Luteolibacter sp. Y139: one gene and its partner. The protein of the gene in region 2 binds, or shares a complex with, the protein of the main gene of each other region. Links are inferred from orthologs where the notes say so. Each region holds a gene or a part of one and is shown on either strand. Other genes may lie near its edges.

Region 1 (15,314 bases), on a different replicon or contig from region 2:
ACCTCGGCTCGGGCATGGACCTGTGGACCTGCCAGTTCCTCGGCGTGGAATACCCGGCGCTGGCGGAGCAGATCCTCTCCGGCAAGTCGGATAGCGAAGCGCTCGCGTGGGCGCAGGAGAACGGCGTTTCCCGCGGCACGCCGGAGTTCACCTGGTGGACGTCTTTCATGCGGACCCGCGGCTTCCGGGATGACCTCGCCGAGAGGCTAATCCAGCGCAAGGCCGAGTCCGGTCTCCAGGATCGCCACGACATCGTGACCTTCATGGACTACATCGAGGCCGACGACAGGCTGCACTAACAGGTCACTCCATCAGGTGCTGGAGAGCTTTCGGGTCCATGGCGTGACGGACAGCCGTTTCGCGGTCGATGATGCCCTTGCGGACGAGGGAAGCCAGCGAACGCTCAAGGGTGACCATCCCCTCCTCCACCCCGGTCAGCATGGCGGTGCGGACGTAGTGATCCTGCCCTTCGCGAATGCCGGTGGCGACGGCGGACGTGACGATGAGTTTTTCGATCGCGGGCACCAACTTCTTCGCTTTCGTTGGAACGAGGCGTTGCGAGACCACGGCGCGGAGGGACAGGGCGAGCTGTGTCCGGATGTGCGACTGCTGGTAGCCGGGAAAGACATCGACGACGCGATTCACCGCCGAACTCGCAGTGCCGGAGTGCAGCGTGCCGAAGACCAGGTGGCCGGTCTCCGCCGCCGTGAGCGCCGAAGAGATCGTATCGAGGTCCCGTAGCTCGCCTAACAGGATGACGTCCGGATTCTCGCGCAGGGCAGCCCGCAGGCCGGTGCTGAAACTTTCCACATCTGTTCCAACCTCCCGCTGGTGGATGAGGCATTGGTTATCCCGGTGCTCGTATTCCACCGGGTCCTCGATCGTGATGACGTGCCGTGACCGGGTGCGATTCAAGTGATCGACCAGTGCGGCGAGTGTCGTGGATTTCCCCGAGCCCGAGGTGCCGGTGACGAGCACGAGGCCATTGGGGAAGGAGACGAGATCCAACAGGTCCTCGGGCAAGCCGAGGTCGGTGAGCGGCGGGATCTTTTGACGAATGGGCCGGAGCGCGGCAGCCACTCCGTCGCGATGGCGAAAGACATTGATGCGGAAACGCCGACTGCCACCGGATAGCTCCCAGCGGGCGGCGAAGTCGGTACTGCCGCTTTCCTCGAACTCGCGACGGGCTGCATCGTCGGGGATCAGCTCCAGGATCTTCGCGGCGTCGGGCGGGTCGGCTTCGAGGAAGGAAAGGGTGCCATTTCTCCGCACTCGCGGATGCTTCCCCGAAGACAGGAAGAGATCGGAAGCGTCGAGGGCAGCCGCCTGATCGATGAGCGCGAGCAGATCCGGACCGGAGCGGGCGGGCGGCGGACTTTTCGGCGTGGCAGGCTCGTGCGACTTGGCGAAGTCGGCCACCGCCTTGGTGAGAGGATCCTCCTCTTCCGCGGCTGGCGGCATTGCTCCGGCGGCGTGGATTTCGATCCGGAGTTCCCCTGCCGACGGAAGCACCGCATAGCCAAAGGCTCCATCGGCTGCGCGGAACGTCCCTTCCTTCCGTGCCGAAAGTTCATCGCCGGTGATCTCCTTCACCATCCGCGCCAGCATGTCCTCCCTGAGGGCCGGCATCGACAGCTCGATCGTTTCCCCGCCTTTCAGCAGGTACGGGACAGCGTCCGAGACCAGAACTAGGCGCTCGGCGCGCTTCTCTAACATCAGTTTCAGGAAGGTATCGATGACTGCCATGGCGCGCGTGCTTTTCCAAATGCCGCTCGGGGCACGGTTCGTCTCCAATCGATGCGCCCGCGAGCGGAAATGAAAGCTTGCGGATCATTTAGGATTTCTTAAATATCGCCTCACCTCCGCTGCACCGTCGGTCCAGTTCGCCGGTGCATCCCTCAAAACGATGCGGTTCCCCACGCTCACGACCGTTCTGTCTTTTGCCGCGCTGGCCTTGCCTGCGTTGGCCCAGACGTTGCAGCCGGATCTGGAGCAGCGTTATGAGTCCGGGCAGTATTTGATCACGCTCGGTGCCTCTTCGGTGAATCAATATGCCGGAGCGGATCTGCGGACGGGTCCGGGGGGCGCGTGGATCTTCGATTTCTGTGCCGACTTCGGCGCGGGCTTCAACGAAAGCACTCACTACGACGTGAGTTCGGGCTTCGGCAGCCTGACGCTTGCCCAGTCCGACGACATCTCCGCCCTGCTCTACAATACCCTGCCGGTCTTCGACGGCATGGTGCGCGACGCGATTTCCGCCAGCGGTGGCGATTGGCCGGACGCCGGGTATGGCGGCTACAATGATCTCCTCGCCTACTCGGCCGGCATGCAGCTCGCCTTGTGGGAAATCATCCACGATCCGGCATCGGGTAATCTCGACAGCGGGAACTTCAGCGTCGACACGGTGGCGGACCCGGACATCGCGCTGGGTCGGAGCAATGCCGAGACCTTCCTCGCCGGTGTCGCTGGCGGCTGGACCTACCAGCCCGGATTCACTTTCCAGTATGCCAAGCCGGTCGATGCCGGGAATGACCCCGTCCCGAACGGCCAAGACCGTCTCTGGGTCGTGGTCCCCGAGCCTTCGTCCGCCTTGCTCGGTGCCTTCGGCCTGCTGGCCCTGCTGCGCCGCCGCCGCGCCTGAAACCATCCTCCCCAACGGATCCCCGTCCGGCCCCGTGCCGGCGGGGATTCAATTTTTTCCCGGGACTGGACGCCCCGCGGGCCGTGCCTAAGCTCCCCCGCATGTCCGAATTCGTCTATCAGGATCCCTTCCCGCTCGGTCCCGACACGACCGAGTATGAGTGCCTCACCACGGAGCACGTGTCGGTCTCGGAATTCGAAGGGAAGCCGGTCCTGAAGGTCGCGCCGGAAGGTCTCGCGCTGCTTGCGAACGAGGCGATGAAGGCGATCAATTTCACGCTGCGTCCGAGTCACCTCGCGCAGGTCGCCGCGATCCTCGATGACCCCGAGGCGACTGAGAACGACCGCATGGTCGCGCTGATGCTGCTGAAGAATGCAGAGATCGCTGCCAAGGGCATCCTCCCCGCTTGCCAGGACACCGGCACCGCGACAGTCGTCGGCAAGAAGGGCCAGCAGGTGTGGACTGGCTGTGATGACGCCGAGTGGCTGTCGAAGGGCATTCACAAGACGTATCAGGAGGAAAACCTGCGCTACTCGCAGACTGCCCCGCTCACGATGTATGACGAGGCGAATACCAAGACGAACCTGCCGGCGCAGATCGACCTCTATGCCTCCGACGGTGACGCCTACAAATTCCTCTTCGTCAGCAAGGGCGGCGGCTCGGCCAACAAGACTTTCCTCTATCAGGAGACGAAGGCGCTGCTGAATCCGAAACGCCTGAAGGAATTCTGCGTCGAGAAGATGCGCTCGCTGGGCACGGCTGCCTGCCCGCCGTATCACCTCGCGATCGTCATCGGTGGCACTTCGGCGGAGACCTGCCTGAAAACGGTGAAGATGGCTTCGACGCGCTACTATGATGCACTGCCGACCTCCGGCAATATCCAAGGCCAGGCATTCCGCGATCTGGAGCTGGAGAAGGAGCTGTTAGGATTGGCACAGCAGATTGGAATCGGCGCGCAATTCGGCGGGAAATACTTCGCGCTGGATGTCCGCGTGGTGCGACTGCCGCGCCACGGTGCCTCCTGTCCGGTCGGCATCGGCGTCTCCTGCTCCGCCGACCGCCAGGCGAAAGCGAAGATCACCAAGGACGGGATCTTCCTTGAGAAGCTGGAGAAGAACCCCGGCCGCTTCATCCCGGAGAAGTATCGCGACTGGAAATTCAAGGGCGTGGAGATCGACCTCGATCAGGGCATGGAGAAGACCCTCGCCACGCTGAGCAAGTACCCGGTCACCACCGCGGTCTCACTGAGCGGCACCATCATCGTCGCCCGCGATATCGCCCACGCGAAGCTCAAGGAAGTCCTCGATGAAACCGGCGACTTGCCCGCCTATATCAAGGACTACCCGGTCTACTACGCCGGCCCGGCCAAGACTCCCGCGGGCTATCCGTCAGGCTCCTTCGGGCCGACCACCGCAGGCCGCATGGACTCCTACGTGGATCTCTTCCAAAGCCACGGCGGCTCGAAGGTGATGCTCGCCAAGGGCAACCGCTCGCAGGCCGTGACCGATGCCTGCAAGGCCCACGGCGGCTTCTACCTCGGCTCCGCTGGCGGCCCCGCCGCCCTGCTCGCGAAGGAACACATCAAGAGCCAGGAAGTCGTCGAGTATCCCGAGCTCGGTATGGAAGCCGTGTGGAAGATCCGCGTGGAGAACTTCCCCGCCTTCATTCTCGTGGATGACAAGGGCAACGACTTCTTCAAAAAGATCAACGAGTGCCCGGTGTGCGTGTGAGCCCAAAATCCCGGTTTGCCGCCAAACAGCATATCCTATAGTTTCGCACCATGACCGCTCTCGCGAAAGCATCGCCTCTTTCAATCGCTGACTACCTTGCCGGCGAGGAAGTCAGCGATGTGAAGCACGAGTATATCGGCGGCACGGTTCACGCCATGGCTGGCGCGACGAACCGGCACAATGTCATCGCCACCGATGCCCTTGTTCTCCTCGCCGTCCAGCTCCGGGGCAAGCCCTGCCAGCCTTTCAACGGCGACACCAAAGTTCGCATCGAGTTCCCCGATCACACCCGCTTTTACTATCCTGACGCGATGGTCGTCTGCCACCCCAACCCGGCAACCGACCACTTCCAAGACCAACCGGTAGTCGTGATCGAAGTCCTAAGTGAATCGACTCGCCGCGCTGATCTTGGCGAGAAGCGTGACGCTTACCTGACCGTCTCCTCACTCAAGGTTCTACTTCTCGTCGAGCCCGACGGGGCATCGGTCACAGCCTACCGCCGCCGTTCCGAAGGCGGATTTGCCGTAGAGCATTACGACGGTCTGGAGGCTGCCGTTCCCCTACCGGAAATCGAAGCCTCGCTGCCGCTGGCCGAACTCTATGCACGAGCGGAAATCGAGGGTTGATTTCCTCCTTCTTCCCTTCCGCCGTGGCTGGCGACTTCTACTGCGACTCCGTTCTGAGCGGCCGTGTCCCCGTCACCGTGGTGGCGGAGACGGACCGGGTGCTTGCCTTCGAGCACACCCGGCCGACTTGGGAGATGCACGTGGTGATCATCCCGAAGCAGCACATCGCGCGGCTGGTCGATGTGACCGATTCGACGTTGCTTTCGGAGCTTCTCGAGGTCGCGGTGTCGATCATCCGCGAACGCGGGCTTGCGGAGACGAACTACAAGATCATCACGAATGGCGGCAGCTATCAGAGCACGCCACACTTGCATATCCATCTGGTTTCCGGGGTTCCACTCGATCCGGCCAATCCCGCTCAGGCAGGCGAGATGACGGTCTAAACCGCTGGCTTGTCTTGAAGGCCAGTCAGGCTAGGCTCATCCGGATGAAATGGTCCGTTCTGCCCCTGCTCGCCGTCCTCGTTCTCGGCTCGTGCAAGTTCAAGGCTGTCGTCTCGACCGGGACGGAACTGAAGGGTCAAGGCATCACATTCCAAGTCCCCGACGAAACTTCATCCTCCTCGTCAGGGACGGGCGGGATCGAATTCAACGGGGAGAGCGTGAAAGCAAAGACCGACGGCAAGACCTTGACCGTGGATGGCAAGGACTACGGAGCCCTCAAGTCGGGCGACGTGGTCAATCTTCGGGACAAAGGAAAGGTGCTCGTCAACGGAGCCGAGCGGTCTCCGGTGACGCCCTGAGTTCGCCTACCGCGAGATCCCCCGCTGCGAGCGCTCGATGAACTCGATCAGGTGCTTCACCGGCTCGGAGTTCGCGGGGCGATCCGCTTTCAGCGAGCTGAGCAGGTTCGCGAGGTTGCCGTCCTTCTTGAGGAAGAGCTTCTTGTAGGCCTTCTTGAGCGCCTTGATGTCGTCCTCGGAAAATCCGCGACGCTGTAGGCCGACGAGATTGAGCCCGCGGGTCGCACCGGGATTGCCATCGACGATCATGTAGGGCGGCACGTCCTGCACGATCTTCGCGCAGCCGCCGATGATCGAGTGGCAACCGATCCGGCAGAACTGGTGGATGGCCGCGAGACCGGAGACGATCGCGTGGTCTGCCACTTCCACGTGACCGGCGAGGGTGCCGTTGTTGGAGAGAATGATGTGGTTCCCCAGCTGGCAGTCGTGGGCGACGTGCGAGTAGCAGAGGAACAGGTTATCGCTGCCGATCCGCGTCGGAGTATGGGCGTGAGTGCCGCGGTGAACGGTCGTGTTCTCGCGGAAAACATTGCGGTCGCCGATTTCGAGGTAGGTCGGCTCGCCCTCGTACTTGAGGTCCTGGGTTTTCCCGCCGATCACGGCGAACGGGAAGAACTCGTTGTCCTTGCCGATCCGGGACGGACCACCGAGCACGACGTGGGAGTGGAGCACGCAGCCGTCGCCGAGTTCGACTCCGGCCTCGATGACGCAGTAGGGCCCGACGCGAACGTTCGCGCCGAGCTTGGCTTCCGGGGAAATGATCGCCGTCGGATGGATCACAGGCGGGATTCCGAACGACCCGGCGCGGGATGGCGAACGTTTTTTGCGCTGCATTGCCTTCCGGTCCCCCTCGCCGCTAGCTGATTTCAGAAAATCCGCGCGCCTTTTCGAAACGGATGCGCAGCAGAAGCCCGCCCGGACTCCTACGCTCCGGGTCATGCTCGCCAGCAATCTACCCGCCTTCCATCGATGGTTCCTCGCTCCCCGGACCGCTGCGCCGGGCGTGGTGCTTCATGGCTTCCCGGAGCTTCCTGCCGGCCTCGCTCCTGCGATTGCCCGACATTTGAATGAGTTTGACGATGACGCAGCAGGCAGATGGACCGCCTTCGCCCCGGAATTGATCCAAGCCATCTCCGAAACGCCGACCCAGCGGAGTCTGCTGGGCATGGACGACGGCTGCAAGAATTGCCCGCCGAACAGCCCCTGCAGCCGCCGCAAGGTACTGGGGGCGCTCGCCCGGCGCGGTCATGCGGTGCTTGATGGCCTCCTTGCAGTCGAGGGATGCGTCGATCTCACCAACGTCTTCCGCGTCTCCTTGGGACCGGCGCCCGCCGACGGGAAAGGTCTCCACCTCATCCTGCGGCCGGAGCTTTTCAGCGACCGCTCGCTGCCATCGATCATCGGCGACACCTACCTTGAGTGGAGCACCACACGCGAGATGGCGGACACGGTTTGATAGAATCCGCGCACTCTCTGGCAAGCGGCGCGGGGACGGGTTCATGCGGCCGCATTTTACTGGCCGTGATGCCATGAACGTCATCGCCCTGACCATCCTCGTGAGCTCCTGCCTGGCCGGGATCTTCATCTTCTGCTTCGCCGGCGAGTTCCGCCGCTCGCGCCGTTCGTCGCCCGAACGCGATTCCCTGCTGCCCCTCGACGACGACACCCCGACTTCGAAATGAACACCGCGACCGCCAAGACCACCACTATCACCTACGACGACCGCACGGTGCGGCAGTTCATGATCGCCTCCATCGTGTGGGGCATCGTGGGTATGCTCGTCGGCGTGATCTGCGCCACCCAGCTCTCGTGGTGGCAGATGAACGGCAAGTTCATCGAGACCATCACCGGCGGTTTGTTCAAAGGCGAGGGCCTGCAATACATCACCTTCGGCCGTTTGCGACCACTGCACACGAATGCGGTGATCTTCGCCTTCGTCGGCAACATGGCCTTCGCGGGCATCTACTATTCCACCCAGCGATTGTGCAAGACGCGCACGGCCTCGGATCTCCTTTCCAAGATCCATATGTGGGGCTGGCAGCTCATCATCGTGGCGGCAGCGATCACCCTACCGGCAGGTCTCACCCGCGGGAAGGAATACGCCGAGCTGATCTGGCCGATCAATATCGCGGTCGCACTGGTCTGGGTGATCTTCGGGATCAACTTTTTCTGGACGCTGGCCAAGCGCAATGAGCCGAGCCTCTACGTCGCGCTGTGGTTTTACATCGCCACCATCGTGACGGTCGCGATGCTCTATATCGTCAATCACCTCTCGATCCCGACTTCGTGGATCCACTCATACCCGATCTTCGGCGGCCTGCAGGATGGCCTGGTGCAGTGGTGGTATGGCCACAACGCCGTCGCCTTCTTCCTGACGACCCCGATCCTCGGGATCATGTATTACTTCCTGCCAAAGGCAGCGAACCGGCCGGTCTATAGCTATCGTCTCTCAATCGTTCACTTCTGGTCGCTGGTCTTCATCTACATCTGGGCCGGGCCTCACCACCTGCTGAATACCTCGCTGCCGCGCTGGCTGCAGATGCTTGGCATGCTCTTCTCGCTGATGCTGTGGGCTCCCTCGTGGGGTGGCATGTTGAATGGCCTGCTCACCTTGCGCGGCGCATGGGCGAAGCTGCGCACCGATCCGGTGATCAAGTTTTTCGCCGCCGGGATCACCTTCTACGGCATGGCCACGTTTGAAGGACCGCTGCTTTCGATCCGCGCGGTGAATGCACTCTCGCACTACACCGACTGGGGCATCGGTCACGTCCACTCCGGTGCGCTCGGCTGGAATGGCTTCATGGCCGCCGGCATGTTCTACTGGCTGGCTCCGCGACTGTGGAAAACCAAACTGTGGTCGAGTTCGCTCGCCAACATGCACTTCTGGGTCGGGCTCGTCGGCATCCTGCTCTACGTGACGGCGATGTGGACGGCCGGCATCACGCAGGGGCTGATGCTTGGCGAAGTCGCAGAAGGCGGCACCACGCTGAAGTATGAGTTCGTGGAAACGCTCAAGGCGATCCAGCTCCCCTACATCCTGCGCTCCTTCGGCGGCGGACTCTACCTGCTCGGCTTCTTCTTCTGCGCGCTGAATATCTTCATGACCGCCCGCTCGGGCAAGGCGACCGATGACACGGTGGAAGTCGCCGTGCCGGAGAAGACCTACGATCGCCTGCGCTTCGGAGAAGCCCTCTTCAGCGATCCGGTCGCCTACTGCGTGGCCGCGCTCGCGATGATGATCCTGTGGTTCTTCCTGCCGCCGCATGCCGACAAGGCCGCGCTGCTAGCCACGATCCTGCTGGTGATCAAGGCCGTCCGCGTCTTCAAGGCCAAGGGCGGTGCCTGGGACCAGTGGCACGAAAGCCTGCTGCGGAACTACCTGCCCTTCACCTTGCTCACTTTCATCGCCGTGGCCATCGGCGGCAGCGTCCAGATCGTCCCGTCGCTGCTGGTAAACCGCGAGAAGAACATCGAAGGGCGCTTACAGGAACTCTACACACCACTCGAGCTCGCCGGCCGCGATCTCTACGTCAGCGAGGGCTGCTACAACTGCCACTCGCAAATGATCCGCACGCTGATGCCGGATGTGATGCGCTACGGCCGTGCCGGCGTGAAGGACGACTTCTCGCACCTCGGCGAGTCGCTTTACGATTACCCGTATCAATGGGGCTCCAAGCGCACGGGGCCCGACCTCGCCCGTGAGGGCGGCAACTTCGTCCAGGGCTCGGACAAGGTCCGCTCCGGCAAGCGCGACAACAAGTGGCACTGGTTCCACTTCATGAACCCGCGTTGGGCGAATGACGACTCGAACATGCCCCCTTACCCATGGCTCTACGAGCAGAAGACCGACTTCAAATCGCTGCCGAACAAGATCGCCGTCCAACGCCAACTCGGTGTCCCCTTCCCGGCATGGACGAAGGATGAGATCGACCAGCAGGCCCGCGAACAAGGCATGGCCATCGCCCGCTCGCTCTTCGAAGGATCTTCACCCGTCGGCTACGAGCCGATGAAGGGCGCGAGCACCGAGGAACTGGTCCGCCATTTCTCGGAAAGCCAAGTCGTCGCGCTGATCGCCTACGTCCAGAAGCTCGGCACCTACCACGAGATCCACAAGGACGGCCCGCCCGCGGCAGTGCCGCTCGATCCGGACAGCTACCGCAACGTCACCGACAAGACCAAGGCCTTTGGCAAGGGCGAAACCTCCGCCAACCCGTGATACTGCCATGTTCAAACGCGTCATCCTCGAAGACTGGGCGACCATCGTCCCGATGATCGCCTTCGGCGTCCTCTTTACCGTCTTCCTCGTCACCACGCTGCGCGCGATCCGCCTGAAGCCAGACGAGCAAAAGCGCATGGCCGACCTTCCCTTGAACGATTCCGACAAACCTTCCGATCCATGAATCCCGACGACGAGATCAAACGCGGCGACTACGCCAAGGAGAAGGGCGAGGTCATCCTGCGCGAGCACGAGTACGACGGCATCCAGGAATTCGACCAGAAGCTGCCGAACTGGTGGCTCTTCACTTTCTACGGTGGCATCGTGTGGTTCGTTGCTTACTGGGTGCTCTACTACCACACGGCTGTCTACAAGACGGACCAGCAGCACATCATCGCGGAGGTCACCGCGCTTCAGGAAAAGAAGGACAAGGAGCTTGCTGCCACGCTAGCATCGCTCGATGACGCCACGCTGATCTCGAAGTGGTCCACCGATCCGTCGATCGTGACATCGGGAGAAGCGACGTTCTCGATCAATTGCGTCGCCTGCCACGCCGCCGACTTGAGCGCTACCATGAACGTGGGCGGCAACAAGATCCCGCTGCCCGGCCTGCCCCTCACCGACGGCCAGTGGAAGTATGGCGCGAAGCCGATGGACATCTTCAACCTGATCAACAAGGGCACGCCAGCCGACTCCCCCGGCAACAATGGCGCGAAGATGCAGGCCTGGGGACAGATGCTCACGCCGAAACAGATCGCCGAGCTGACGGCGTTCCTGATTTCGAGGAATCCGAAGGACTTCGGCGGCTGAGTGCTGCCTTTACCGATCCCCCCAAATGAAAACCAACGAAACCGACCACCACCACGATCACCCACGCTTCCGCGAACGACTGTTCCAAGCCATTGTTCAGCCTGTTCCCGATGGTTTGGCGCTCTGCGAATTCGAATGTTCGAAGACCGAATGTTCGATGGATGAATGGCGAAGCTGCAAGAGACGGCTGGAAGCGCTCAGCCCATGTAGCGGGAGGGCTGCGCTCTTCCGGCGGGGCGATGCTTGAAGGGGAAGCGCCGCTTGAATTGCTGATGCGACCCGTGCCCAGCCGGAACGACGCAGTCGTTCCGCTACAGGTGGAATCCGCGGACTCTCTGCGAGAGGATGCGCAGTCACGGAGCCGCCGGCCTGCCACCGTTCCCCTGTCCGCTCCATCATGTCTTCCCCGGTCCAGAAGCGTCCGAACCTCGATTCCGTCACCACGATCAATCAGGATGGATCGCGCTTTTTCCTGCACACTGCGGACGTGTCGGGAAAGTGGACCACCGCGCGGCGGATCTTCGGCGCTTTCTTGATCGCCATCTACATCGCGCTGCCGTGGATTCCCATCAATGGCAACCCGGCCCTGTTCTTCGATGTCGAACAGCGCCGCTTCCACGTCTTCGGCCTGACGCTGGTCCCGCAGGACCTGTGGGTGATGTTCTTCGGCGTCACGGGACTGGGCTTCACGCTGTTCTTCGTGACTGCATTGTTAGGCCGGCTGTGGTGCGGCTGGGCTTGCCCCTACACCGTCTTCCTTGACCACGTCTTCCGCCGCATCGAGCGCTGGACCGAGGGCGATGCGGTCGCGCGCCGCAAGCTGGATGCCGCGTCGTGGAGCGCTGGGAAAATCGCCCGGCGCGGGACGAAGCACCTGCTCTACGCGATCTGCTCCGCGCTGATCGCCCACGTCTTCCTCTCCTACTTCGTCTCGATCCCGCGGCTCTACGAGCACATGCATGAGGGACCGTTGGCGCACGCGACTTCGTTTGGCATCGTCATCTTCCTCACCGCATCGTTGTGGTTCTGCTTCGGGTGGTTCCGTGAGCAGTTCTGCGTGATCATGTGCCCCTACGGCCGCTTGCAGAGTGCGCTGACCGATGACGACACGGTGAACGTCGGTTACGATGAAAAGCGCGGCGAGCCCCGTGGTTCCAAGGGCAAGGTGACGGGCGACTGCATCGATTGCCGGCGTTGCGTGAATGTCTGTCCGACCGGCATCGATATCCGCAATGGCCTGCAGCTCGAGTGCATCGGCTGCGCCGCCTGCATCGACGCATGCGACGACATCATGACGAAGATCGGCCGGCCGAAAGGACTGGTCCGCTACGATTCGTTGAATGGCCTCACCGGGAAGAAGCGCCGCCTCATCCGCCCGCGCGTGATTGCCTACACCATTCTGGGAGCGCTGGGGCTGATCGCCTTCGCGATCGCGGGCTGGAGACAAGCGCGGCCCTTCACTGCCGACTTCACCCGCATGCGCGGCCAACCCTTCTACACCGATGCCACGGCGGTGCGAAACCACTACCAGGTCCGCTTCTACAACAAGCGCAACCAGCCCGCTCGTTTCACGCTGCATCTCTCCAACGCGCCGGAAGGCTACACGCTGAGCGGCGCCGATACCTCCATCGAGGTACCGCCGGGCGGAGAGATCACCCGCCCCGCCATCGTAGTGGCTCCCACGACAGCTTATCGCGGAGCCGCCGACCTCGAAATCGAAATCCATGCAGAGCCGGGTGACGTGGTGCTGCGTCACCAGATGCGTTTCCTCGGCCCCGAGCCTTCCACTCCTCAACCCTGACCCATCATGAACTCCGAACGTCCCGCCTTCTTCGTCCGCCATCCATGGATCTTCGTCTGCTTCGCCTTTCTGCTGCTGATCACGGCATGGACCGCTCTTATCACCGTGGCCGTGAAGCAAGCCCCGCAGCAGATCGAAATTAAGGCCGAATGACGAATTTCCGAATGACGAATGAAATGCCCTGAACAGGAGCCCTTCGACATTCGGACATTCTGAATTCGTCATTCCCCACACCATGGACTTGACGCTCGCCGGAGCCCTCGTGGCCGGACTAGCCACCAGCTTGCACTGCGCTGGCATGTGCGGTCCGCTGGCGTGCGGAGTCGGCATGATGGCGAAAAGCGAGAGCGAGCGCATGACCGCGGCTTCGGCCTACCACGCGGGACGGCTTTTCGCTTACAGCACGATTGGCGCATTGTGCGGGGCACTGGGAAAAGAGCCGCTCGGCTGGTTCTTCCATTCGCCGGCGGTGCTGCTGCCGTGGGCACTGGTGGCAGCGCTGCTGCTGTTAGCCACGGGCTTGGAGAAGAAGATCCCACGCCCCGCCTTCCTGATGCGCTTCATCGCGAGGCTGCGTTTCAGGACGATGAAGCTGCCGGTGATTGCCGGCGCGGGATTGACTGGCCTCTTCACGCCATTCCTTCCCTGTGGGCCGCTGTATGCGGTCTTCCTCGCGTTGCTTGCCTCGGGATCCGCGGCGCGTGGCGCGGAGGTGGCGCTCGCCTTCGGCCTCGGCACGGTGCCGCTGCTGTGGGTGGTGCAGCATCAATTCCAGCGACTGCGGAAGAAGCTCACGCCCACCGGCATGGCTCGCATCCAGCGCGGACTGGCCCTGGTCACCGCTCTGGTGCTGGCGTGGCGCTTGCACGATACGCTTCCGGTCCGAACCCCGGAGGTAGTGCAGGAAAAGGAACTGCCATCGTGCTGCCACTGACCGGCTTTAGTGGCCGATCGTGAACCTGCTAAAATACCATTCGGCGAGCTTCCATCCGCCGAACATCCAGGTCAGTGCGCCAAGGATCAGGAAGGGGCCAAAAGGAAGCTGCTTGCCAAAACCGATCCGACCCAAGACCGCGGCCACGATCGCAAAGAGGGACGCCGAGAAGAGGCTGAAGAAAACACCGGCCCAACCGAAGAAGGCGCCGATGGCTCCCATGAGGTGCACGTCGCCCATTCCCATCGCCTCGCGAGGGATCACGGCGCGGGTTCCCTTTCCTTCCAGCGACTTCAGCTCATCCAGCGGGATCACCGTTCCCCCGGGCAGTTCCACGCTCTGTTCCCGGATCGTCACTTCGCCAGCTCCATGGCTCTCGCCATTGGCAATGACTTCCGTCGCGGTGAGGATCAGCCGGTCGGTCTTGCGGTAAAAGATGTCCCACCATGCGGTCTTCTCGTCATTCATCTCGAAGAAGATCGGGTCCACGTCGTTCTCCGGCTCGATCAGCTTCCATGCGACCGGCTCGGCGAATTCCATCTTCTTCTTCCCGAAGGCGAGCTTTCCTAACAGCACCATGCACCAAAGGCCGCAGAAGCCGATGATCCAGCCGAGCACGGACTGCTTCAAGCCATCGGCCAACAACGGATCGAGGCTGGCCCAGCCGGAGAGATCCGGCAACCGGGGCCACAGTGCCGCCGCGCCCAAGCCCACGATCGAAATCGCCGTGGTGAACGAGGTCGGGATGATCAGGTGCTCGATATCGATGAAGGCAATCGCCACGAACAAGCCGGCCATGATCCACAGCGGCAGCAGTGCGCCGAGCTCCGGCTTGAGGAAGAGACCGAGCGGCACCGAGGTCTGGAGAAACCACCAGATCGCCGCGAAGAGCACCGCCGTCAGCAGTTCCACCCCAAAGTAGCGGAAGGCGATCGGAGCCCGGCAGTTCGCACATTTCCCGCGCAGCCACAGCCAGCTGATCAGCGGGATGTTCAGGCGCATCGGGATGTCCGCCTTGCACTTCGGACAGAAGGAGCGCTTCGGCTCATTTACCGACAACCCGATGGGCACGCGATAAATGACCACGTTCAGGAACGACCCGATGCAGGCGCCGATCAGGAAGGCCGGCACGTACCAGACGGGATGGGCCAAGGATGGGAAAATCTCGATCAAGGTGGCGGCATTCAATCGCAACAAAAGCATTTCGGAAATCCGAAATTTCTGCCGGTTCCGGCCCCCTCCCCGGGCTTGCCTCGCCGTCTCCAACAGGCATTGTTCGCCGGGTGATGCGGCGACTCGGCTTATTGTTATGTTTTTGCGGGGTTTTGCAGGCCCTGCCCGCACCTCCCGAGCCCGCGTCGGTGGCGGTGCTGTTCAATTCCACGTCCGAGGATTCGAAGGCACTGGCGGAGTTCTATGCCAAGGTGCGCGGCATTCCCGCGGACCATCTGGTGGGCTTGGAACTTCCGGATGCGGAGGAAATCTCCCGCAAGGATTTCGATGACAAGCTGCGCAACCGGCTGATCCGCGAGTATGACCGCCGCGAGTGGTGGGTCCGCGGCCGCGATGCCCAGGGGAACTTGTCGCCGACGCAGTCGAAGATCCGCATCCTGGTCTGCATGCGGGGCGTGCCGAGCCGGATCGCCGGCACTGGACCAGCGCTTCCGCCGCCGCCGGGAAAGCAGCCCTTCACCGACACCACCCAGGCCGCGGTGGATTCGGAGCTGGCCCTGCTGGGGAACGAAGGCGTGCCCGTCGAGGGCATGGTGAACAACCCCTACTTCAAGCAGGAGAAGACCGCCGCCGAGGCGAGA
Region 2 (15,219 bases):
CGTCGAGGCATGTTTGGCAGGCGTTGACCGCCGCGGGAATCGTGGGCTTCGGCTGCGCGATCGGCGTGCACTACCCGATCGGCTACCTCGATTTCTGGCACCTCGCTCCGGCATGGGCGGGAGCTGCGGTGTTTGTCACCGGGGCTTGGCTCCTGAAGCGCTAGCGCCGCCGCCCACCTGGCGCACATCTGCCGGAAGATTTCCGCGTCCGGGTTCCTGCGAACCTTGTTGATAGCGGCAGCAAGGATCTAGCGGAAGTTCTCGTTCAGGGACAAGGTCGTCGCAGGCTGCTGGAGGGCGGCGATAACAAGCATTCAGTCCGCCGTCTTTCCCCGGAAGGAGCTATGTGAGGCAATATCCCTAGGACTTTACATAGGGAAATGCCGGATCGGGTACCCACCAAAAGGGGATAGACAGTGATTCAATTTGACTAAGCCCTACCGGCTGGGCTCATAAGAATCGATCCTCGGAAAATCCCCAATCCTTATCACAGGGGGATCTGAGTGTGATTTGTCATACGGCCTTGCAGAGCCGTGAGCAGCTTCAACCCAACCCCGTTAAACCCATGAAGTATCCATTCAATCCCCAAGCGCTGGCTTCCGCGGCGCGCCTATCGTTACTGACGACCGCACTGACTTGCTCGGTGCAAGCCGCCACGCTCACGTGGAATTCCGCCGGGCCCTCCAACAACTGGAGCACCGCCGCCGGCAATGGAAACTGGAGCCCCGGGGCCATCACCTGGGTCCAGAATTCCGACGCGCTGTTCGATGGAAGTTCAGGCACGCCGGAAGCCATCGCGGTCACGACCACCAACACGGTGAATGACATCACCTTCGCGGTCTCCGGTTTCAGCGTCACGAGCGCGGGTGCCGGATCATTCGTTCTGGCCAATGACCTCGCCAGCACCATCACGGTGACCAATGCAAGTGACAGTGCCTCGATCGCGGAAACGATCGCAAACAACGCCGGTTCGGCGAGCTCACTCACCAAGGCCGGTGCCGGCACGCTCACGCTGAATGGCACCGCCGCCAGCACCTATTCCGGAACCACCACCATCAACGCCGGCACCCTGATCGCCAGCCATGAAGGTTCGCTCGGCTTCGGCCCGGTGGTGAACAACGCGACGCTGAACGTCAACAAGGCCAACGTGACCTTCACCGGCTTGGGCAATGCGTTGAGCGGCGCGGGCACGACCAATGTCACCGCCCTTGGCACTGGAACCAACACGACCATTCTCAACGGCGACTACTCCAATTTCACCGGCATCTGGAACATCGGCGTGGGTGCTGCGGCAGGTGCAGGCAAGGCCCAGATGAATGGCGCGGACAATGCGGCCGCGACGATCAACATCCTCGCCAACGGCACGCTTCTTGCCGGCGCCGGGGTTCACAACGCCGCGGTCACGCTGGCGGGGGGCGATACCGGGGAATCCCTCGGCCAGCTCCGCGTCGACAACCTCAACACCGTTTGGGCTGGGCCAATCACGCTGGCTGGCGACATGACCGGAGCCGGGGACGGCATCATCGGCAGCAACTCCGGCCCGGTGACGATCAGCGGCACCATTTCGGAAAGCGGCGGTTCCCGTTCGCTGACCAAGGCCGGCGGCGGAACCATCGTCCTCACGGGTAACAACACCTACAGCGGACCCACGCGCAGCTTTGCGGGTAATATCAGCTCCGCGACCATCAAGAACACCGGCGTGTCCGGTCCGCTTGGCACGAATGCCGTCGTCTCGCTCGGCGGTATCGGAAACACCTCCGCACTCCTCTATACCGGCACCGGTGAAACCACCAACCGCACCTTCGATCTCGGCGGCACGACTGGAGGTGGCAGCATCAGCCACAATGGCACCGGCCTGCTCAAGCTCACTGCCAATGTGACCGCGAGCGGCCTCGGCAGCAAAACCCTCGGACTCAACGGATCCACCGCTGGCACCGGCGAAATCTCCGGCCAGATCCTGGACAATGCCACCGCTGGCACGACGACGCTGGCGGCCAACTTCGCCGCGGCAGCCACCACCATCACGCTCGCCTCGGTCGATGGCATCGTGAACGGAGCCACGATCTCGGGAACGGGGATCGCGGGCGGTACCACCGTGACTGCGGTCAACACCGGCACCAAGGTCGTGACCATCAGCCCCGCTGCTTCCGGTGCTGGCACCGCCGGTGCCGTCATCACGGTGGCAGGCGTGGTCAACCGGACCTCGGTGCTCAAGAACAACGGCTCCAGCGTGTGGACACTCTCGGGCAACAACACCTTCACCGGCGGCGTGAACGTCAATACCGGCGACCTCGTCATCACCAATTCCTCCGCCCTTGGCGTGGGGCCCAAGACCATCACGGTCGTCCCGTCCGCGAACCCGAGCAGCCTTAGCTCGCTCGTTCTCGACGGCAGCGGCGGTGACATCTCGCTCGCCAGCAACCTGTCGTTCACCACCAGCTTCGATGCGCTCTCTTTCCCGAATCCCCTGCCGATTCCCGGTGAAGCAGCGATCATCAACAACGCGGGCAACAACACGATCGCCGGCAATTTCACCGCCACTTCCGGCGGCGGTGGCACTGCCTTCCTTTCGAATGCCGGCAGCCTGACGATCTCCGGCACCCTCGCTGCGAATACCAGCAACCGCGGCTTCCATCTCCGCGGCGCTTCGAACGGCACGATCTCCGGAGCGATCACCAACGGCACCAATCCGGTCAACGTCCTGAAGGACGCCGGCACCGGCACGTGGACCCTTTCCGGAAACAACACCTACACCGGCAATACCACCATCACCGAAGGCACGCTCCGCCTCGACTACTCTATCAACGATAGCTCGAAGCTTGCCGATGGCGGTATCCTCAATTTCAACGGCGGCACGCTCGATCTGGCCGGCGGAACCCATACCGAATTCGTGGGATCCACGACCTTGGTGGGAGGCAAGACCAGCTATGTCACCCAAAGTAGCGGTGGCGCGAAGCTCCAGCTCGGAACCGTGACGGCAGGGGCTGGTTCGTCGCTGGTACTCGGCGCGGGTAGCATTGCGACGACCGACAGCACCAATACCAACGGCATCCTGCCGTGGGCTCGCGTGATGGTCGCCGGACAACCGGTGATCGGCACCAATTCCACCAATGACTTCGCCGGTCCGATCACGGCCTACGCGGGTGCCTATGCCGACGTCACCCGTCTCGGCCCGAGCACGATCCCGAGCGATCCCGCTGCGATCGTCCGCATCGTGAACGGCGGCACCGCCGGGAACATCACTCTGACCGATTCGCCGCTGAATCAGATCGGCTTCCTGCAGATGGGTGCTACCGCCGGGCCTGCCACCATCGCTCCGGCCAACGCCACCGACGTTCTCATGGTCGGCGACTTCAGCGGTGGAACGATCTGGCAAACGCCGACTGCCGACAGTCTCACGATCGGAAGCTCGGCCAACCAAGGGATGCTCACGACCCAATTCGGAACCCTCAATCTGGGCAACGACAGCCCGACTCATCCGCTGACGGTGAACTCGGTCATCGCAGACAATGGCAGCGATGTGATCAACGTGGCCACCGGCGGCAATTCCATCGTTCTCAATGGAGACAATACCTTCACCGGCTCGCTGACCGCTGGCACCGGCCTTCTGAGCCTGACCGGTGACAACACCTTTGATGGTGCGCTCACCGTCAACGCGGGTGCCACGGTGGTGCTCTCGGGTGACAACACGGGCCGACCTGCCGCCAGCGCCAACCGCACGGTCATCAATTCCAATGGCATCCTCCAGCTCCAGGCGAATCCCGGAAACACGGTCTCGGGCATCTCTTCGGCACTTTCGGTTGAGACCGTTGGCGCCGTGCAGCCGCTGGCTTTGAACGCGGGTGGCATTCTCCAGCTCCGCTCTGACAATCCGGTCACGTTCTCCGGCGGCAATGGTCTCGGCGGCCTGGGGAGCGCCACGGTCACCCTCGACGTGAACCAGCTTGGCTCGGGAACCGGCAATACCCTGACGATCGCTCCGGCGGGCTTCAACGTGAACACCACCACGATCAACGTGACCGGTGGCAATGGCTACTCGCTCGGCACGGGGATCATCAACAATGTCGCCGGCGGCGGGGTGCTGACGCTGAACCCCACCACGGGAAATCACATTCTCGGTGGCTACACTGCCAATGCGACTTTCTCCACCACCCTGGTGCTCGGCGGTACTGCCACCGGCAACCAAGTGATGGGAGCGATCAACAACCCCGGTACGTCCGGCGCGACGGCGGTGACCAAGTCCGGCTTCAGCACCTGGCTGCTCTCTGGCACCAGCAACTACACCGGCACCACCACCATTTCGGATGGGACGCTGAAGGCAGGCAGTGCAGGTGCCTTCGGAGCCAGCGCCTTGCTGAACATGTCGGGAACCGGCGTGCTCGACCTGAATGGTTTCAATGCCAGCTTCACCAACCTCGGTGCGGGTGCCACCACGGCCACCATCACCGATAGCAGTGCCGGAGCCGGTGTTTCCACGCTCACCATTCCCGCGCAGACAAACACCATCTCCAACAAGATCCTCAATGGTCCTAACAAGGCCGTGAAGGTCACCGTTCGTAATGCCAACACCGGCAACACGATCCTCGCGCTCGACAATCCGAACACGTTCTCCGGCGGCTTGCTTTTGGCACACGGCACCACCACCGGCACACGCCTTCGCATCACTTCGGCACCGGTCACGGTGGGCTCTGCGGGAGCGATCGTCAGCAGCCCGTTCGGAACCGGTCCGATCACTATCGGTGAAACCGCGACCGACAAGGCCGGCCTTCTGCTGGATACCGCCGGTGGCTACACCATCGCGAACGCGATCGTGTTCAATACCGCACTGGGCACCGATCAGGTTGGCATCCGGCTGGATACGGCGGGGCACACGTTCTCCGGAACCATCACGGCGAACCTGGCGAATGCGACATTCACCAACACCGGCGCTGCCCGCTTGACCGGACAGGTCACGGGTCCGAGCGGCTTCCAACTCAATGCCTCTTCGGTTGCCATCACCCTGGCGAACCAGACGGCGAATCCCAATGACTACGTGGGTGACACCACGGTGGGAGCCGGGACCTTCCTGATCCTCGGCGCTACCGACCAGATCCCCAACGGTGCCACGAAGGGCAGCGTCGTCAACAATGGCACGCTCAACATTGGCGGCTTCAATGACACCATCAATGGCCTGAGCGGCTCGGGTGTCGTCACCTCGACTGCCGGCGGCGCCTTGACGATCGGAGATGGCAATGCCTCGGCCACCTTCACCGGTAATACCGGTGGCGGCCTCAGCCTGGTGAAGACCGGCAGCGGCTTCCAGACGATCACCGGTGCGATCGGCCACACGGGCGATACCACGGTTTCGCAAGGCACCCTCGCGCTGAACCTCGCCTCAACCTTCGCCGATGGCTCGGACGTCCGCCTGAATACGGGAGGCACGCTGATCCTCACGGCCGCGGGCACCGATGTCATCGACCAGCTCTTCATCAACGGAGCTCCGCAAGCCGTCGGCAAGTGGGGTCGTCCTGGATCGATCGCTGCGCTCGGTGCGAACTTCGAAACGTCGCTGATCAGCGGTGATGGCTTGCTCAGTGTCACCACCTCCGGCAGCACGCCTTATGGCACTTGGATTGATAGCTTCTTCCCGGGAGAGACCAATCCGGCGATCATCGGCCAGACCGCCGATCCGGATAAGGATGGCGTGGATAACATCACCGAGTTCGCGTTCGGCGGCAATCCCGCCAGTGGCGGCGTGGGGACCAAGATCTATGTCTTCGCTGCCGATAGCGATATCGATGGAGATAGCAACAAGGAGCTGATCCTGACCGCGGCCATCCGCACCGGTACTGCCGCCTTTGGCAATGGCGCGCCGTCCACCGCGGCGTCGGTGGCCGATGGGATCACCTACTCGATCGCCGGCAGCACCACGCTGAGCGGCTTCCCGGTCACCGTGAATGCCGTTCCGACGGCGATCACGACGGGACTTCCTCCCGCCGGAGCCGGCTACAGCTACCGCAGCTTCAGTCTCGGTGGATCGAATGGACTGACGCCTGCGAAGGGCTTCCTCCGCGCCAGCGTCACCGCTCCCTGATAGAATTCATAGGGTAATTGGGCATGGCGGCCATCCCGGATCGGGGTGGCCGCTTTCCTTTCTGGGGTGTCGACGTTCCGTCGACACGGCGTAGATCGCCACTTCACTGATCCTCCTCCGCCGGCAGCAAGAGCGCGAACAAGGCCGCGGGAATGAACAGCCACGAGGCCATCAGCAGCACACCGGCGAAGTCGCCTTGCACCTTGTGTTTGGAGATCCCGAAGAACACCACGCCCGCTGCAGAAAGGATGCGGCCGATATTGTAGCAGAAACCCGCGCCGGTGCTTCGCAGCAGCACGGGGAACAGCGGAGGCAGGCACATCGTGAAGAGGCCGAAGCAGCCCTGCATCAGCCCCGTGATCGCGAAGAGGAAATAGACCGTGTGCAGGTCATGGCCGCGTGAGAACGTGAACCACATCACGAGGAAGTAGCCGCCGAGCATCAGCGCGATCGCCTTCCCGTAGCCCATCACATTCGCGAGAAAGCCCGCGACGAAGTTCCCGATGATGGAGCCGACCATGATCCACAGCAGCGCCATCACAGTCGCGTGGTCCTTATCCGCTTTCAGTGCACCGACCTCGGGCAAGCTCCGGATGTAGCTCTGTTGCCAGAACATGAAGGTCCAGTGTGCGGTGAGCGAGACCGCGCAGATCAGCATCACCTTCCACGTGATGCTGCGCACTTTCGGCCCGAAGAGTTCGCGGATCTTCGGCGCGGGCTGGTCCTTGCGCGCCTCGCTCCACTCCTCGGTCTCCGGCACCGACTTGCGAATCCACAGCGTGATGAAGGCGGGCACGATGCCGACGAGGAAGATCCAGTGCGGCGGGTGACCCGCGAGCAGCGCTCCCGCCACGCACGCGAGCAGGATGCCGCAGTTCACCGCGCTCTGCAGCGTGGCGGCGATCCACGGCCGCCACGACTTCGGCCACGTTTCCGAGAGTAGCGATGCACCCACCGCCCATTCGCCGCCGATGCCGAGCGCGGCGAGGAAACGGAACACCATCAGATGCCACCACTCCGTCGAAAAGAACGAGAGGCCGGTAAAGCAGGCATAGGTCAGAATGGTCAGCACCAGTGCCCGGCTCCGGCCTAGCAGGTCTGCCACGCGCCCGAAGAAACCACCACCGAGCGCCCAGCCGATGAGAAACGCGGCCTGAATGATGGACGCCTTCTTGCCCACCTCCGGATCCGACTCGCCGGTCGAAAGCAGCACCGCCACGAAGGCCGTGGCGACCAGCGTGTAGAGGTGCATGTCCAGCCCGTCGAACAGCCAGCCGAGCCAGGCGGCCACGCCAGAGCGCACCTGCTGCAGCGAGAGATCGCGGAGCCGGCGGACCTCTCGGTCGCTATGGGGCGCGGGAAGGGTGCTCATGGAGCTGCCGACCATCGACAACCCCGCGACCGTGACAAACCGATTCAGCGGCATGAGCCGCACGGCCGCCGTCCCGTCACTCGCCCCGCTTGTCCGCGGTCGGCGGTGTGGCGATGACGCCGCCACCACCCGGGCCGACCGGCGCGGTGGCCGTCATGTCGTTTCTGGTCGGCAGTGTGTTCTCGAGAGGCGGCACCATCATGCCGCTTTGCGAGTTCACCAGCTTGTTGGGTGGCACCGCCGGGGTCTCGCCGGGATCGGGCCGGGGTTTGTTGACGGGCTTGGCCGTGCCTTCCGTGGGAGGCGGCTGATCGACGACGACGTCCTTCTTCGCGCAGGCGGCGAGTCCGAGGGCAATCAGGAGGCAGCAGACGGGCTTCGTCATCGGACGGAACCTTGGAACAGCCACCGCGGCTTGGCAATCGCGAAGCCGGGCGAGGCCCACAGGCTCATTTTTCGATGTCCGGGAGCTTCACCAGCCACTTTTCCACGTCACCGATGACCTGGTCCCTCTTGTCGTCGTACATCAGCAGGTGATAGCTGTCCGGATAGTTCTTTAGGGTGCGGTTGGCCTCCTTGGGGATGGTTCCGTAGAAGTCCGCGACGTCCTTGTCGCTGCTGAAGAAGTCCTTGCCGCCGTGGAGCACCAGTGTCGGCACCGCGAAGGTGCGGGCGCAGTCCGGCATGCTGTCGATCAGGTCGCTGAGTGTCACCAGCAGCCGCAGCGTGTGCTTGTCGATGTGCCAGGAGTTCGTTTCGGCCTGCTCGGAGTGCAGGGTGTCATGGGTCATCTGGACCTCCTGGCCTCCAGCGATCGTCTCCAGCGAGACCCGGGCCGTCGGGGCGACTTCCGCGGCCCCGCGGACGAGGTCCTTTTTCCACTTCGGGAAATCCTCGCGGAATTTCACGACCGGCGAGGACAGGACCAGGGCGTCGCACGGTGGCGCCTGGCCCGCGGCGACGGCTTGCTGATAGGCGTGGGAAATGATGAGCCCGCCCATGCTCTCCCCGAACCACACGATGCGGGCGTGCGGGTGCTTGGCGCGGACCATGGCGGAGAATTTCCCGAGATCGCTGAACCAGAGGTTCGGGTCATCGATGTCGCCGCGGCGCGCCTTGAGCGGATCCTTTCCCTGGCCGCGGATCTCATAGGCATACACGGCGATCTTCGGCTGCTCCTTGAGCAGGCGCTTGCCGAGATTCTCGTAGTCGATGGAGGCTCCGTCGAAGCCGTGGAGGGCGACCACCACGGTCTCCGGCGTGGCATCCGGCCGCATCCACTTGCGATAGCCGAAGGTCTCATTGCGCACGGCTTCCTCCGGCCGGTTGGCGACCAGTGAGTAATTCGTGGCGCATTGGGTGAGCAGGAAGGGCGCAAGCAGGAGCGCGCCCAGCCGTGCGGCCGTGCGTGCCCGGGTGCTCCCGGCGCTGCAGGAAATGCGCTTCATCCGTTGCGAAAATGCCATCTCCAGCCGGGGACGGCAATCATGCATTCCACAATTGCTGGCAGCCCGGCCGTTAGACCGGGGCCGCTTCGCGCTTTGGCAGACCGCGCTGAATGGCAGGCAGGATCTCGCCCAACTCGTTCGCCACCACGAAGTCGCCGGCCGGGCACATGCCGCTCAAAAGGTCGATGAGCGGGTCCCAGAAGCGTACTCCGGCCGGGTTGGCGCGGTTGAAAAGCACCACCGGCTTGCCCGTCATGAGCGGATTTTTCTGCTGCTTGAAGATCATCAGCGCGAGCAGCTCCTGCACGGTGCCAGCCCCACCGGGGAAAATTACGAAGGCGTCCGAGTTTTCGATCATCACCTCCATGCGGGTGTAAATATCGGGCCGCAGCCAGAAGCTGGAGAGGCCGTCGGGCAGCCCTTCGAGCTCGATGATGTGCGGGACGTTCGAGCCCGCGGTCCAGCCGCCGGCGCCCACCGAGCCCTCCACCACGGCACCCATGATGCCGGAGCGACCGGCACCGGAAACGCAGCCGAGGCGATTCACCGCCAGCAGGCGGCCGAGTTCCTCGCCGTCGGCGAGATAGGCCGGATCTTCCAAAGTGGCCGAGCAGAAGACGCAGACATTGCCCGCATAGTCGGACGGCACCGGATTTTCGAAGGACGTGCCCTTGCACTCGCCGATCTTTTCGCGGCCGGCATCCGGAACGCCCTTCTCACGGCCCAGTTCGAGCGTTTCCAAAACACCCTCCGGGCTCTCCGCGGCGAGCAGGAAGTCGCGGTAGTTCTGCTTGATGGTGCCCATCTTGTTCAGGTGGGTGAGCACCGAGAAGAAGGGGTCCCAGGAAAAGTCGGTGTTGAGGATCACCGTTGGCTTGCCGGCCAGATTGCGGTCGAGCGTCTGGTAGCCGACGAAGATCGAGATCGCCTTGAACATGTCTTCCAGCGTCGCCCCGGGCGTGAAGACGAAGGACTCCGCCTCGATGATCTTGCGCTCGATGTTGGAGAGCGTGATGCGCTGGTCGCCGTTCGAATTGTAGATGTCCCAACCGGCCCCGAAGAGCAGGTAGAGGAGGCGGGCGCGGACCGCACGGCCCGGGTCATCGGTGCCGAGAACGGTTCCAGAAAGTCTTACTTTAGGCATGAGATTCGCTAACGTGGGCTGATTTTAGCAGACGCCGTGCCGGAGATATCGGACGGTTTCAACAATGGAGACTAACGCCATGGATCCCTTCCTACAAGCCGCCATCTCGGAAGCTGCTACGGGTCTTTCCGAAGGTGGCATCCCCATCGGCAGCGTCATCGTGCGCCAAGGCATCATCCTCGGGCGAGGCCACAATCGCCGCATGCAGCAGGGCAATCCCATCCTCCACGGCGAGATGGATGCCCTCCAGAATGCCGGCCGCCTGCCTGCCCATATCTATCGCGAGTGCACGCTCTACACCACGCTCTCGCCCTGCCCGATGTGCACCGGAGCGATCCTGCTCTATGGCATCCCGAAGGTGGTCATCGGCGAGAACCAGACCTTCATGGGCGAGGAAGAGCTGCTGAAGAGCCGCGGCGTCCAGATCGAGGTGGTGCAGAGTCCGAAGTGCGTGGACCTGATGCGCCGCTTTATCGAGGCGAATCCGACGGTGTGGAACGAGGATATTGGCGAGCCGTGATTTCACGCTTCGCAGGCGAGGCCTCCGGTGTGCATCGTCCGCGGCGTGAGCCCCGCCTTGGAAACCCTGCTGCTGCCCTTTTCGCAAGGGGAGATCGCAGCGCCGTCACGGGCCTTGTTCCTCGGGGCGGAGCCGCATCCGGACTTGAAGGCATGGCCGCAGGTTACTGGCTGGCAGCCGCTGAAACCGCTGGCGGAGGCGTGGGAGAAGGCGGGCTTCGCGCGAGTCGACGAACCGTCCGGCACCTGGCCGCTGGTACTGCTGCTGCCGGGAAAGTCGAAGGACGAGACACTCGCGGCCTTCGCGAAGGCGCATGATTTGTTAGAAGATGGTGGCACGCTGGTGGTGGCGATGGCCAACCTTGGCGGTGCGCAGCGCTTCGAGAAGGAATTGGAGAAGGCGGCGGGCAAGATCGCTTCTCTCTCGAAGCACAAGTGCCGCGCCTTCCACGCGGTGAAGGATGGCACCTGGGATGAGGCGTTGCTCGCCGAGTGGCGCGCGCTCGGTGTACCGCGCGAGGTGGGTGGCTTCCTCGTCGAAGCCGGCGTCTTCAGTGCGGATCATGTCGATCCCGGCTCGGCCTTGCTGGTTGAAAATCTGCCGAAGAATCTGCGCGGCGCGGTGGCTGATCTTGGCGCGGGCTGGGGCTATCTTTCCAAGGCGGTGGCCGAGACCAATCCGGCGGTGAAGGCGATCCACTTGTTCGAGGCCGATGCACGGGCATTGGCATGCGCGCGGAAGAATCTCGGCGAGGGCAACTTCGAGTATCACTGGCACGACGTCGTCGCCGGTGTGCCGGGGAAGTACGAGGTCATCGTGAGCAACCCGCCGTTTCACACCGGGCAAGCGACTGACATTCACTTGGGAAGAGCCTTCCTCCGCGTTGCCGCTGCGGCGCTCCGCACCGGCGGACGATTGCTACTCGTTGCGAACCGTCAACTTCCCTACGAACCCGAACTCGAAGCGCTTGGCCTAGTCTGGCGCAAGCCGGTCGAGAACTCGACCTACAAGCTGCTGTTCGCCGAGAAGCGGATGGGAACCTCGAACGACTTCCGCAGATGAAACTGGTGAAACTACTCGCAAACCTTGGCTACGGCTCACGCAGCTATGTCGAAGGCTTCCTGCGCAAGGGCGTGGTGACTGACATCCAGGGCCGCGTGCTCGGCACCAAGGATTTCCCTCCCCATGCCGAGATCTTGTTCAAGGGCGAGCCGCTTGATCCGCCTGCTCCGCTCACGCTCATGTTTCACAAGCCCGCCGGCTACACCTGCAGCACGGACGATCCCGGAGACACCATCTACGACCTGTTGCCTCCGCGCTACGCCCTGCGGAACCCGGTGCTCAGTCCCGTCGGCCGCCTCGACAAGGACACCACCGGCCTGCTGCTGATGACGGACGATGGCCAGCTCCTTCATCGCCTGATCAGCCCGAAGCATCACGTGCCGAAGACCTATCAGGTCACGCTCGATCGTCCCCTGGAAGGACACGAGGAAGCGCTCTTCTCCAATGGCGAACTCGTCCTGCGCGGCGAGGACAAGCCGCTCTTGCCCGCGACGCTGGAGGTGCTCGGCGAGAAGGAAGCCCGGATCACGCTTGAGGAAGGCCGCTATCATCAAGTGCGCCGTATGTTCGCCGCGGCTGGCAATCACGTGCTGGAACTCAAGCGAGTGTCGATCGGCGGGCTTGCCTTGCCCGATGACCTCGAAGAAGGCGAATGGCGGATCCTGGGAAGTACGGAACTTGCCGTAGTTCGCCAGTGAGTCGCCGATATCAGGATCGTGACCGCGTAGCGGTCCGGGATCTGTCCGCGGTTTGATGGGAAGGAACCTCCTGCCGAATAGATGTCACGGCTTCCACGTCGCGCGCACGCGCAGGAAGCGCTTTGCCCCGGTGGCCGGTGTGGCGTCGCGGAAGACCGCGTGCTCGATGCCGGAACCGAGCGGCGTCGTTTCCGCGGCGGTGCTTCCGATCACCGTCCATTCGCCTTGGAGGCTGTCGTTGGCGAGGAGTTCGTAGAGGACATCCGTGGCTGTTGTAGGGCGGCGAATGCGCACGGCCGCATGCTTGGCCGCGGCCACCGTGCTCCACGTGAAGATCACGTCCGGCTGGTCGGGTACCAATGGCTGCGTGGCGAAGGCATACTCCTCGACATTGCTGCGGCCGTCGCCGTCGGGATCGGCGGAGGGGCCGGACGTCGCGGATGCGGCGAGCTGCGCCGGCGTGAAGGTGGCCGTGGTCCACGCGTCGAAGGTCCCCGGTGCGAAGACATCGGCAGTGCCCGGCGAGCCGCCGATCGCACCGCTGACGGCCCAGCCTTCCGGGTCGTTGTCTCCCGCCGGTTCGGTGGGATGACGGCGAACGAGCGAGACTCCCGTGCCATCGGCGGCGGTAGGCCACGGGGAGGCATCATCGTAGTTCACGCTGCGGATCACGCTGTCGCCGGGCGTGTAGAGGATCAGGTTTTCACCGGCGTTATCGAGCTTGCCCGAGTAGTGGCCGGCTACCGGCAGATTGTTGCCGTAGCGGTGCTGGAAGGCATCAAGGTTCCCCACCACCAGCACCCGCGCGCCGGGTGCGAGCGTGCGGCCGGTGGCGGCTCCGGTGAAATTGAAGCTCACCGCACCATAGAAATATACCCCATCGAGATCGACATACCGGTTGCTGGTGTTGAGCAACTCCACAAACTCGAAGTCACTCCCGTCTTCGAAGCCCGCGGTGATCTCGGAGGGCGAGGGATCGGCCGGGTGGTAGTGGATCTCGGAGATCGCGAGGTTCGACGGCGACGCCGGATCGGTATCCAGCAGGAAGGTGGCCTCCGTCATCGCGCTCCAGGTGGCACCGCTCAAGGCACGGGCACGCAGCTTGCGCTCGCCGGTTCCCGTCAGGAACAGCGGCGTCGGCGTCGATGACCGGGTGGCGGTCAGCGAGAGATTCATGCTGATGTCGGAGCTCGTGGGAGCGCTTTGGTGGATCTCCACGGCGATGACGTTGTTGCCGGCGAGCAGCAGCGCGGGATTCACCTGGGTCGTGGCCAGGGTGTCCTCGATGTTATTACCCGCGTAGTAGTTGTAGGCAGGGTCCACCGGCAGGTTGCCGGCGATGCGGGTGCCATTCAGGTAAACGGCGTAGGCATCGTCATACTCGACCGTGACATTGAGGTTCGTGATCTGGCCGGGATTGGTGACCGAGAAGGCACGACGGAAATAGGAGGTCGCCGTTTTCTGGCCCGGCGAGACTTCGGTGATCGGGATGATCGTGGTTTCATCGCCATCGCCGTACCCGAGCTCGGCGGTGCCGGTGGACCAGGAGGCGTCACTGAATGCCGCCGCGCGCCACGTGGTGCCCTGATTGCTGCCATCGGACAGATACTTCCAGCCGGATGCCGACATCGGAATGAGATCCTCGCTGGTCGTGGCGGAGGTGTAGGTGAGGGCACCGCTTTTCACCGCGCCGCCCACCGCGCGCGGGTCGGAGCCGTCCGGCATGTAGTACCAGGTCGAGGATGCCGGACCATTGATTACCGCCTGCACGCCGCTGTTCTGGTAGCCGCCGAAGGGGGTGACCACCGGCGCATCGAGCGTGGGATAGAGTCCGTCAGCGCGGAGCTGATTGAGGATGACCGACGTGCGCTGCGGCAGGTAATTGAGCAGCGAGTTCTGCGCGTTGATCCAGGTTTGGCGGGTCTTGGGCGTCGACACCTTGGCATCGCCCCAGCGGGCGCTCTCGGCGATGATGGCGTCATCGACCACGCCCGCGAGCTTGTTGATCCGGTTTTGCCAGGCGTTTGGCGTGAAGGGGCCGTTATTGAAGAGCTGCTTGTGAACGCGATCCGCCCAGCGCATCCGATACTCGGCGTTTCCGATCAGGTCCTGATGGAGGAACATCGGATTCGAGTAGGAAAAGTTCGACTCGTTCGGTGCGGTGAAGGGACCGGTGCGGTCCTCGTCCACGTTGAAGAACGTGTGCTCGAAGTCGTGCGCGAAGAACCGGAAGCCTTGGCCCGGATTGCCATCGCGGCGACGACTGCCGAACCAGTTGTTGGCGCGATCATTGCCGAGGAAGGCCGAGGTGCAGCCGTCGAGGTTGCCCGTCCAGAAGGTCAGCAGCAGGTAGTCGATGAGATTGTCCGGATCTAACAAAACGGGATCGGCCGTTGGAGTCACGCCATTGGCTCCGCGTCCCATCAGGCGGAAGTAGTTCGCGTTGGTCGGATTGGCGCGATGGGTCTTGGCCTTGTTCCAGAGATCCTGCCATGCGACAAGCGTCCCGTCGGTGGCACCGACCGTGTAGTCCGCGGTTTGCTCGGCCTTGACCACGTCGTAGTCCGCGCTGTGGCCGCCGAAGTAGCTTTCCGCGAAGTCGGCCTCGGTGCGTTCGTCGAGATTGTAGAGCCCCCAATACTGGCCATTGAGGAAGAGGTGGAAGTAGCGAACATGCGAGCCCGGCTGGCCCATGTCGAGCTGGGCCTGGCGGGTCGATTCCTCGCGGAGGAAGGTATTGGCGTCATCCCCGCCGAAGGACCATGAGTAGTTCTGCGCGGTGCGGAAGTCGATCTGGTCGAACTCCTGCGCTCCGTAGCGGCCGAAGAGCGGATAGGTCAGCTTCGAGTCACCATACTCGCCGCGGAAGAACGCGCGGAAGGAGTGCTTCGGATTGTCCGTG

The links.
Region 1: the proteins of WKV53_RS23995 (region 2) and lpxA are in contact, whole or in part, in a crystal structure (PDB 4J09), measured with the Escherichia coli proteins. The link is inferred for Luteolibacter sp. Y139 from one-to-one orthologs.

What each region holds. Positions count from the first base shown.
Region 1 is NZ_JBBUKT010000008.1:204,818-220,131, reverse strand. The notes cover bases 4,660-7,646. They hold lpxA (acyl-ACP--UDP-N-acetylglucosamine O-acyltransferase), read right to left. Parts: upstream 6,574-7,646; coding sequence 5,746-6,573; downstream 4,660-5,745. Other genes in these bases: ccoN (cytochrome-c oxidase, cbb3-type subunit I), read left to right, coding at 7,418-7,646; WKV53_RS19575 (hypothetical protein), read left to right, coding at 7,269-7,421; WKV53_RS19580 (hypothetical protein), read left to right, coding at 6,677-7,195; WKV53_RS19590 (hypothetical protein), read left to right, coding at 5,425-5,739; WKV53_RS19595 (HIT domain-containing protein), read left to right, coding at 5,021-5,380. In the rest of the region: WKV53_RS19620 (DUF5069 domain-containing protein), read left to right, coding at 1-299; WKV53_RS19615 (type IV pilus twitching motility protein PilT), read right to left, coding at 304-1,746; WKV53_RS19610 (hypothetical protein), read left to right, coding at 1,907-2,641; WKV53_RS19605 (fumarate hydratase), read left to right, coding at 2,743-4,371; more of WKV53_RS19600, read left to right, coding at 4,422-4,659; more of ccoN, read left to right, coding at 7,647-9,955; WKV53_RS19565 (hypothetical protein), read left to right, coding at 9,963-10,139; WKV53_RS19560 (cbb3-type cytochrome c oxidase N-terminal domain-containing protein), read left to right, coding at 10,136-10,765; WKV53_RS19555 (hypothetical protein), read left to right, coding at 10,791-11,012; cytochrome c oxidase accessory protein CcoG, read left to right, coding at 11,163-12,566; WKV53_RS19545 (hypothetical protein), read left to right, coding at 12,573-12,719; WKV53_RS19540 (sulfite exporter TauE/SafE family protein), read left to right, coding at 12,802-13,500; WKV53_RS19535 (prepilin peptidase), read right to left, coding at 13,507-14,703; WKV53_RS19530 (TIGR03790 family protein), read left to right, coding at 14,826-15,314.
Region 2 is NZ_JBBUKT010000012.1:125,855-141,073, reverse strand. Bases 5,312-8,203 are described here. They hold WKV53_RS23995 (MFS transporter), read right to left. Parts: upstream 7,446-8,203; coding sequence 6,177-7,445; downstream 5,312-6,176. Other genes in these bases: WKV53_RS23985 (alpha/beta fold hydrolase), read right to left, coding at 7,895-8,203; WKV53_RS23990 (hypothetical protein), read right to left, coding at 7,522-7,830; WKV53_RS24000 (beta strand repeat-containing protein), read left to right, coding at 5,312-6,073. Also shown: WKV53_RS24005 (hypothetical protein), read left to right, coding at 1-164; more of WKV53_RS24000, read left to right, coding at 566-5,311; more of WKV53_RS23985, read right to left, coding at 8,204-8,893; WKV53_RS23980 (LOG family protein), read right to left, coding at 8,964-10,037; WKV53_RS23975 (nucleoside deaminase), read left to right, coding at 10,117-10,557; WKV53_RS23970 (class I SAM-dependent methyltransferase), read left to right, coding at 10,603-11,619; WKV53_RS23965 (pseudouridine synthase), read left to right, coding at 11,616-12,317; WKV53_RS23960 (lamin tail domain-containing protein), read right to left, coding at 12,402-15,219. UniProt on the Escherichia coli protein: Probably transports across the inner membrane the two dehydrated forms of N-acetylneuraminate (Neu5Ac), 2,7-anhydro-N-acetylneuraminate (2,7-AN) and 2-deoxy-2,3-didehydro-N-acetylneuraminate (2,3-EN).